2 regions of the Shimazuella sp. NTD247 genome follow, and region 1 is predicted to be linked to the other one. Evidence: riboswitches for the same ligand, from Rfam matches in the RefSeq annotation. Region 1 holds a riboswitch; the other holds the start of a gene.

Region 1 (3,939 bases):
AAATAGAAACACAGACCAAACCTCTGCCGTGTGTAACCATAAAGTTGATAATCTCAGGAGTTACTCTATCTGCGAGGCAAATAATATCTCCTTCATTTTCTCTGTCATGGGCATCAACAACGATTACCATACGACCTTCTTTTAAATCGGCTATTGCTTCTTCTACAGTATGAGACATCTCTTTTGTACTCCTTCCAGAATTAAAAGCCGTACTCTGCTAATTTTTCTTTGCTAAGCACTTGTACCTTATTTACTTTCTGATTCCACTTAACTAAATATTTTCCAATAATATCGCATTCAATATTTACTAAATCTCCGACTTGCAAAACTTTAAATTGTGATTGTTGAAAGGTATGCGGTATAAGAGATACAGAAAATGTATCTTGCATTACTTCTGCCAGTGTTAAACTTACTCCATTAATAGTAATGGAGCCTGTTGCCACTAATAAAGGCATTAGTTCTGGTAAACATTGAAACTGCAAATAAGTCGCATTCCCTACTTCCGTTTTTTCTGTCAAGGTTGCTACACCATCTACATGTCCTTGAACCATATGCCCGCCAAATCGATCTCCCATCTTCATTGCTCTTTCTAAGTTTACAAATGTAGAAGGCCGATAGTTTGCAAACGCACTTTTTCGCACAGTTTCTGCCATTACATCAGCGACAAAATAATCGTTTCCCAATTTGGTTACAGTGAGACATACTCCGTTTACGGCAATACTGTCTCCTATTTTTGTCTCCTCTAGTACCTTGGAGCATGAAATGGTTAATTCTAGCCCTTCCCCACTCTGAATCATTTGTACTACACGACCAACTTCTTCAATAAGTCCAGTAAAAATAATTGTATCCCCCTTACTCTCCCAAATAACCAATTATACATAAATCTTCACCATATTGTTTCCAAGAAAAGCGATGCAGAGATAGAGCTTGTGCCATTTTTTCTGGACTTTCTCCTCCAATGGAACTAGGGCTTGTGTTTCCGCCTAATAATTTAGGAGCAAGAAAAGCAATCACTTTTTGCACATGATTTCCTCTTAACATGGAAGCATTAATTTCTCCTCCACCCTCCACCAACAAAGATAAAATACCTTCTTGTCCTAATATCTGCATTACTTTCGAAATATCTACTTTAGAATCAGAACCTGTAGAGAAAATTTTAACACCTGCTTCTTGAAACGCAGCTTCTTTAAAAGGATCTTTGCTTTCAGTTGTAAAAATCCAAGTTGGTGCTTTGGATGTATCTAATATCTTAGCAGTTAGTGGAGTACGTAATTTACTGTCTAAAATAACACGAACAGGGTGATTTCCCTCCCCATTCGGTAGGCGAGTAGTTAGTTCCGGATCATCTGCTAAAACAGTATTGGCACCTACGAGAATGGCATCTTGTTCATGTCTCAATTGATGAACATATGCCCTTGCCTTTTCCCCTGTCACCCATCTGCTGTCGCCGCTCGCAGTTGCGATTTTCCCATCAAGTGTTGTCGCCGTTTTTAAAGTAACAAAAGGTGTTCCTGTTTTTCGATGAAAAAAATATGCTTCATTTAAGAGGAAACATTTTTCTTCTAAAACACCCTGTACTACTTCTAATCCAGCTGCTCTTAAACGCTCAATACCTTTACCAGCAACTAATTTATCTGGATCACCTGAGCCAATTACAACTCGTTTTACTCCAGATTCAATAATTTTTTCGGTACACGGGGGGGTTCTTCCAAAATGATTACAAGGTTCAAGTGTTACATAAATCGTACTGCCTCTCGATTCCTCACCTGCCATACGAAGCGCATGCACTTCCGCATGAGGAGTTCCTGCGCGCAAATGTGCACCAGTACCAAGTAAACGGTTATTTTTAACTACAACTGCTCCTACCATTGGATTAGGTGAAGTTTGACCAGCTGTAACCTCGGCTAACTGAATCGCAAGGTGCATCCATCTCTCATCTTGTTCCACTCCATACCTCCAAAAATGTGACATTATGTAGACAAAAATGGTTTGACTACAAAAAAACGACCAAACAATAGTTTTGGTCGGGGTTATTCCAGCATGACGAATCAACCTTTTTTGTATTATTTTCAAAAAAGGTTTCATTGCCCTTCTCCCATCCAGACTATACTGTCGGCTTTGGATTCTCACCAAATCCACCGATAGAAAAAATTTCTATCGGGTCACGGGCTTGGGTCTACTAGGACACCTCACCGCCGGTTGGGAATTTCACCCGACCCCGAAGGACTATTGATATATGTTATATTCTAAATCATTTGGTCTCTTATCACAATAAAAAGTACTAAACTTTGTTTAGTAACTAACTCCATTTCTTTTGCGTAGCCATATACAAAAGAATGGTGAAAAAGATAGAAATAATAGTTGTGTGTAATAATGCTGCTAAAAGCTGTCCACCTGATAATACCACAATTATTCCAGACACGGCTTGAAATGTGATAAAACCAAATGCCCACCAAGCTGTTTTTTTCAATTGTGCTCTATCACGATATTTTACCAAAATAACAAAAAGTAATACCAGCATAATCAACCACAACGAAGCTGCAGCAAATCGATGTAACATTTGTATACCCGCTGGTGTTGAAAAACTCGGAAACAATTGGGGACCACATAATGGAACATGGTAACCACATGCCATCGTAGCATCTGCATGTCGAACTAATGCACCAGTATAGACCACTGCGTACGTATAAAGGACATAAAACCAAGCAAAAATGCGAAACTTTTTGCTGATGGGAAAACGTGTTACAGTGTCTCCATTTAGCATACGCCGCAATTCTATATTTAGTAATACTACACTAGCCAGTGAAACCAACGAAAACCCAAAATGTAATGCCAATGCCGCTTTTTTTTCAAAATCTCCTTGAAAAACTACTGTTAATGCACCTAATGCACCTTGCAAGATAACAAAAAACAAACTATAAAATGCTAACCAACGAATTTTTTTGTTTTTCCAAAAAGAAATCCAACACCAAACAGCTAAAATTAAAATAAGAAACCCAACAGCACCTGAAACAATGCGGTGACTATATTCAATCACCGTTTCAATAGATACACTTTCAGGAATCAATTGACCTTTACATACAGGCCAACTATTTCCACATCCTTGTCCAGATGCTGTTATTGTTACGATCGCGCCCATGATTAGCATCAAATAAGTACCAAAAACCGTCAACCATGTAAGGATTCTTAAATAGGGATATTGTCTCTCCATCTCATCCCCTCCTATCCAATTACCCATTGTAACATAGACATACGGTTTTCTAAGAATAGACATAAAAACGTCAGAATTATGCTTGTAAACATCAAAATATTTATAAAAATCAGCACTCAACAAACCGAATAGCCCACTCATTTCGAGGGAAAAGTTATGATATTGTTGAATTCGATTGCGCATGGTTGACGCCGCTATTTAAACGAACTAAGCTAAAGTCAGAATCTCCCTATTGTTTCGAAGGGGAAAAAATGTCCGAAAAAGAAGTTTTCCCGAATCGCTTTGTTTTTAAGAAGTACTCCAACTATGAATGGACAGAATATCGAAACACTGGATATATGTATGGTGTTTACGCCTTACCTCACAGAATTCTTTATCGGGCGATCGACAACGGAAAAACCATCGAACTCGATGTAAGGATCCAAGATGTTCTGAAAGTGGGAGAGATTCGATACCTAGAACATAAGGGGATTCGTCTTTTTGAGGTGAAACGTTTGAAATAAACCTCAATACTCCTCTCTACAAATTCTTAAAGAGAGGAGATACGTTTTTTAATCTTGATACAAAATACATATTCCACACATACTACAGTGTCTACTTTTAAGTTATCATTACTTCTTATTCCCTTTCGAAACTTATATATATTTTTAATTTTGAGATATAGATAAATACTCTTACTTAAACCATTCAATGTATACACTCTGACTGCCTTGCATCTTTTCTACCCC
Region 2 (3,939 bases), on a different contig from region 1:
ACTATAGCAGTCTAACAATGGCTTCCACTACGAAAATGCTTACAGATCTAGGGTTTGGATGGGATCGATGGGGACGAGGAATCCTCAGCTTAAATAATGAAGTAACAGATGCCATCTTTTCCATTGGAACGAGAATTATTTCAATCCCATCGGATAATGGCAAAATGCAGGTACAAGTCCAAAAACATAGCGTTCCATCGCTTGTAACAGTTCATACAAATACACCAAAGAATAAAAAAAATGATGTTTTCTTCAATCAAGAACAACTGCTAGGGAGCAAAGTATATGATCGTCCCGCTCCAAAGGCATCAGAGGCAAATGGCACTACACCTTTGGGAGTGACCAAGGCAGGATATCTTATTCCAGAACAAAAAAACCATCAAATGGGTACCTATTTCCTGCGAACCAAATGCCAGCCTAGTTCCACTGTCTATTTGTATACTCCTTACTTATATGGAACTGCCAAATTACAAGGACAACCGGCACAGCATATATTAGGCTCACATAAAGCATACTTAGCGCCGATGATGAATCTTGGGAAAACACCATCATCTGGAGAAGTTCATGTAATAATTAAAACAGATAAAGTCGGCGACTTTGATCGACATCCAATTGGATGTCTTGATCCGAAAAAATTAAATCAAGCGGTAACAAAACTACAAAAAACAGGAGCCACCAAAGTAGAAATAGCTGGACACAGCATTCGCGCTGCTCTCCCAAAAGGAAGTACAGGTTCTGCTGTATTTTCCATTCCGACAGCACCTGGCTGGACTTGTAAAGCAAACCATTCAACCATTGGAATTCGAAGTTTTATGGGACTAATAAGTATTCCGCTTGATAAAAACACACAAAATGTAGCATGTACATACATACCTCCAGGATTATGGGTAGGGGTTGTCATTGGACTTTTATCGCTTATTGTTTGTTGTTTATGTGGATGGTTGATAAAAAAGAGGAGTACTCCTGTAACATCGTAAATGTATGTGTGAATAAAATAGACTATCTATTATAATAAGCTTAGGCTGAATAATCAGCTCTCCTCTAATGGAAGGGATTTTACGATGCCTAAGCTCACGCTTGAACCCGTACTCCGCAAAAAGTGGGAGATCGACTGCCATTTGAAAATCAAGAGAGAAAATATCCTCAAAAATAAGGTTCCTGGTACTCAGCTTGCCGTCGTTGGTGACTACCAGATTAGGATTTCTGTACTGGGTGTAGATATTGTTCTTGATAGCAATCCTCGCGGTGGTTCTGTAGATACAATACTTGATCTAGAGCCATCTGAACAGAAAACGCTGAAGGGTAAAAACGGAGAGGACATTTGTACAGTCAAGCGTTTGAGCTAAATCCCTGATGTAACTTTCATTTGGAATATTCCAGCTCTGGCAGCTACGATAAATGTTGCCAGAGCACCCAAAATGCCAAATCTATTTTATACCTTCTTTGCAAAAAGGAGGAATTGGTCAACTCGGTAGGATCGATCAAAATTTTGTAGAAGATGATCTTCTATCCCTGAATTATTCATGACATTGACAAAAAAGTATTCCGATATATAATAAAAAAGTATAAACTTCATATGGTATCCTTCGGGGCAGGGTGAAAATCCCGACCGGCGGTGATGGTTAATCAAACAAACCTCAGTCCGTGACCCGAGCTGGCAAATGCCAGAGCGGTGGATTCGGTGTAATTCCGAAGCCGACAGTATAGTCTGGATGGGAGAAGGATAAAGGAACGCAACAAGAAAAAAGATAGATTTTCTCTTGTTCTGTTTCGATGTGCTTTTTTGGCTATTACTAAAAAAGCCTATTTATCATGACTACAACCCCCGAGAGCAAACGCTTTTGGGGGTTTTTTACGCCCCAGGAACCAGCTAAAAAAGGAGATGTTTTCTGTGAGTAAATCTTCCTCACAAACACGTAAGCTGGTCCTATTGTCTGTTTTAACAGCAATTGCACTACTCATGCAGTATCTCAACTTTCCATTGCCACTGTTTCCATCTTTTCTAAAGATTGATTTCAGTGAAGTTCCTGCCCTAATCGGTGCATTTCTATTTGGGCCTTTGTCAGGTGTAATCATTGAGTTATTAAAAAACACCCTGCATTTTTTATTATCCGGCAGTGAAACAGGTGCGATTCCACTTGGACAAATCGCAAACTTTCTCGCTGGAAGTCTATTTGTAATAACTTCTGTATGGATCAGTAAAAAAATAACAGGGATCAAAGGCATGATCATCGGTACATCCATCGCAACGGTTTTGATGACGATCTTGCTTACAATTGCCAACTACTATGTTATCTTTCCGTTATACAGTTATTTGATTAATTGGACAATAACCGGAGAAACAAAAAATATGCTTGTATTTTATGGCGTTGCTCCTTTTAACTTACTAAAAGGAATTCTCATTGGTGTACTTTTTATACCGCTTTATCAAAAACTATTTCCAATCATATCCTTACAATCAAAAAGATAACATTGTATTTTTATATATTTTCGTTTATATTTTGAATAGTGAGCTATTTTTCTATTCAAAATATAAAGGAGCTGTTTTGAGATGGAAAAAGAATTGAATGTAGATGCCTTTCAACAAGAAGTAGAAGAAAAGAAATTGGACAATATCGATCCAAGTTTTATCGAATTAACGATTGATAATGTAGGTAGAACTCGACCAGAATCCAAATAATCTATAAAATTTTTAAGGGAACTATGGCTGACATTGTTCCCTTTTTTCTATAAGGAGTGAAGATATGTACAATGAAATCGTCCTTCCATGGAAACAACAAAAAACAGAGGGGATGTATGCCTCTTTAGAAAAATTGAGCCATACTTTTAGACGGCGTGACAATCATTTTCCTATAAACTGGGAGTTTTCTCTGTTAAAATATGTGTTTTTTCTCTGTTTACATAGCTCGAAGAAAAAAGATTTCACCACCATTCAACAAGCACTCTCTTTTTGGGATCATTTAATCAAAGGGAAAAGATCATCTTTTACCTATACAGATAAATCATGGCTTCTTTTGGATATAAAACATTGCAGTTCAAGACCTCCATTTTATGAAGAAAAGAAAAAAGATATCATCCTATTGACCGAAAAATCACTAGAAAGAGGATTTCAGGCAGTATCAACGGATTATTTGCATGAAAGCTGGAAAATGATTGAGAAAACAAATTTTCTGCCGCTAGTTGAACAGGCCGGCAGTGTAGTGGTTAATATGAACCATCGAACAGATGATAATGACATCACTGCCTACTCAACGCAAATTCAAGGAATTATTTACACCGATTGGTCAGATAATACCCTCGCCTATGCTGAATCAATTGTCCATGAATCTGCACATTCCCTCCTCAATTATTACTTAGAAGCATTGGCTATAAAAATGCCCGATGATTTATACTGGTCCCCTTGGAGACAAACCAATCGGCCTGCGTATGGTGTTTTACATGGAGTATGGGCATTTTCACATGTCTATTTGTTTTATAAACGACTAGCAGAGGCAGAAAATAGCGAAGTACACCATTCCCGCGCAGAGAAAGAGAAAAAAGATCTTTTGTTTGTCAAAGATTCACTGGATAAAATCTTAGCAGACATCAACTCTCCAAAGTTAAAAGAATTGGTACTTGCTGTGTTTCCTGAATAAGCAGCCATTTTTATTTATCTCAAAATTATGTATAATAAAATTAATCAACCACCACCTGATGCACCCTAGGAGCCGACCATGGCACGCAACAAGCGATCCGTTCAGAACACCTCCAAGAAGGAGACCCCTCTCGTCCTGCTGGCGACGATCAAGATCAACCCCGTCCTTGTGATGGGCAAGACCGGAAGCAAGACGATGATGTATGGTGTCACCGTCGAGAATGTCAAGCCTTCATATCAGCCCAGTGAGCCTGAGCTGATGGCGAAGATCGTCGAGGCGGTCAAGTACTTCCGCGATCAGGAGC

The links. Region 1 has a riboswitch for FMN ahead of ribD (bifunctional diaminohydroxyphosphoribosylaminopyrimidine deaminase/5-amino-6-(5-phosphoribosylamino)uracil reductase RibD). Riboswitches for the same ligand answer to the same signal wherever they lie in the genome.
Region 2: it holds a riboswitch for FMN, as region 1 does, so the genes downstream of both, AC5WOC_RS11475 (ECF transporter S component) here and ribD (bifunctional diaminohydroxyphosphoribosylaminopyrimidine deaminase/5-amino-6-(5-phosphoribosylamino)uracil reductase RibD) in region 1, are expected to answer to the same signal.

What each region holds. Positions count from the first base shown of each region.
Region 1 covers NZ_JCAJZU010000002.1:20,756-24,694, forward strand. The annotation lists gene AC5WOC_RS04365 (bifunctional 3,4-dihydroxy-2-butanone-4-phosphate synthase/GTP cyclohydrolase II) at 1-178, opposite strand, end outside; gene AC5WOC_RS04370 (riboflavin synthase) at 201-872, opposite strand; gene ribD (bifunctional diaminohydroxyphosphoribosylaminopyrimidine deaminase/5-amino-6-(5-phosphoribosylamino)uracil reductase RibD) at 853-1,971, opposite strand; FMN riboswitch at 2,084-2,230, opposite strand; gene AC5WOC_RS04380 (COX15/CtaA family protein) at 2,300-3,211, opposite strand; gene AC5WOC_RS04385 (hypothetical protein) at 3,463-3,714, shown strand.
Region 2 covers NZ_JCAJZU010000004.1:152,802-156,740, reverse strand. The annotation lists gene AC5WOC_RS11485 (YfhO family protein) at 1-977, shown strand, start outside; gene AC5WOC_RS11480 (hypothetical protein) at 1,062-1,346, shown strand; FMN riboswitch at 1,579-1,728, shown strand; gene AC5WOC_RS11475 (ECF transporter S component) at 1,892-2,470, shown strand; gene AC5WOC_RS11470 (hypothetical protein) at 2,552-2,680, shown strand; gene AC5WOC_RS11465 (aKG-HExxH-type peptide beta-hydroxylase) at 2,745-3,635, shown strand; gene AC5WOC_RS11460 (hypothetical protein) at 3,714-3,939, shown strand, end outside.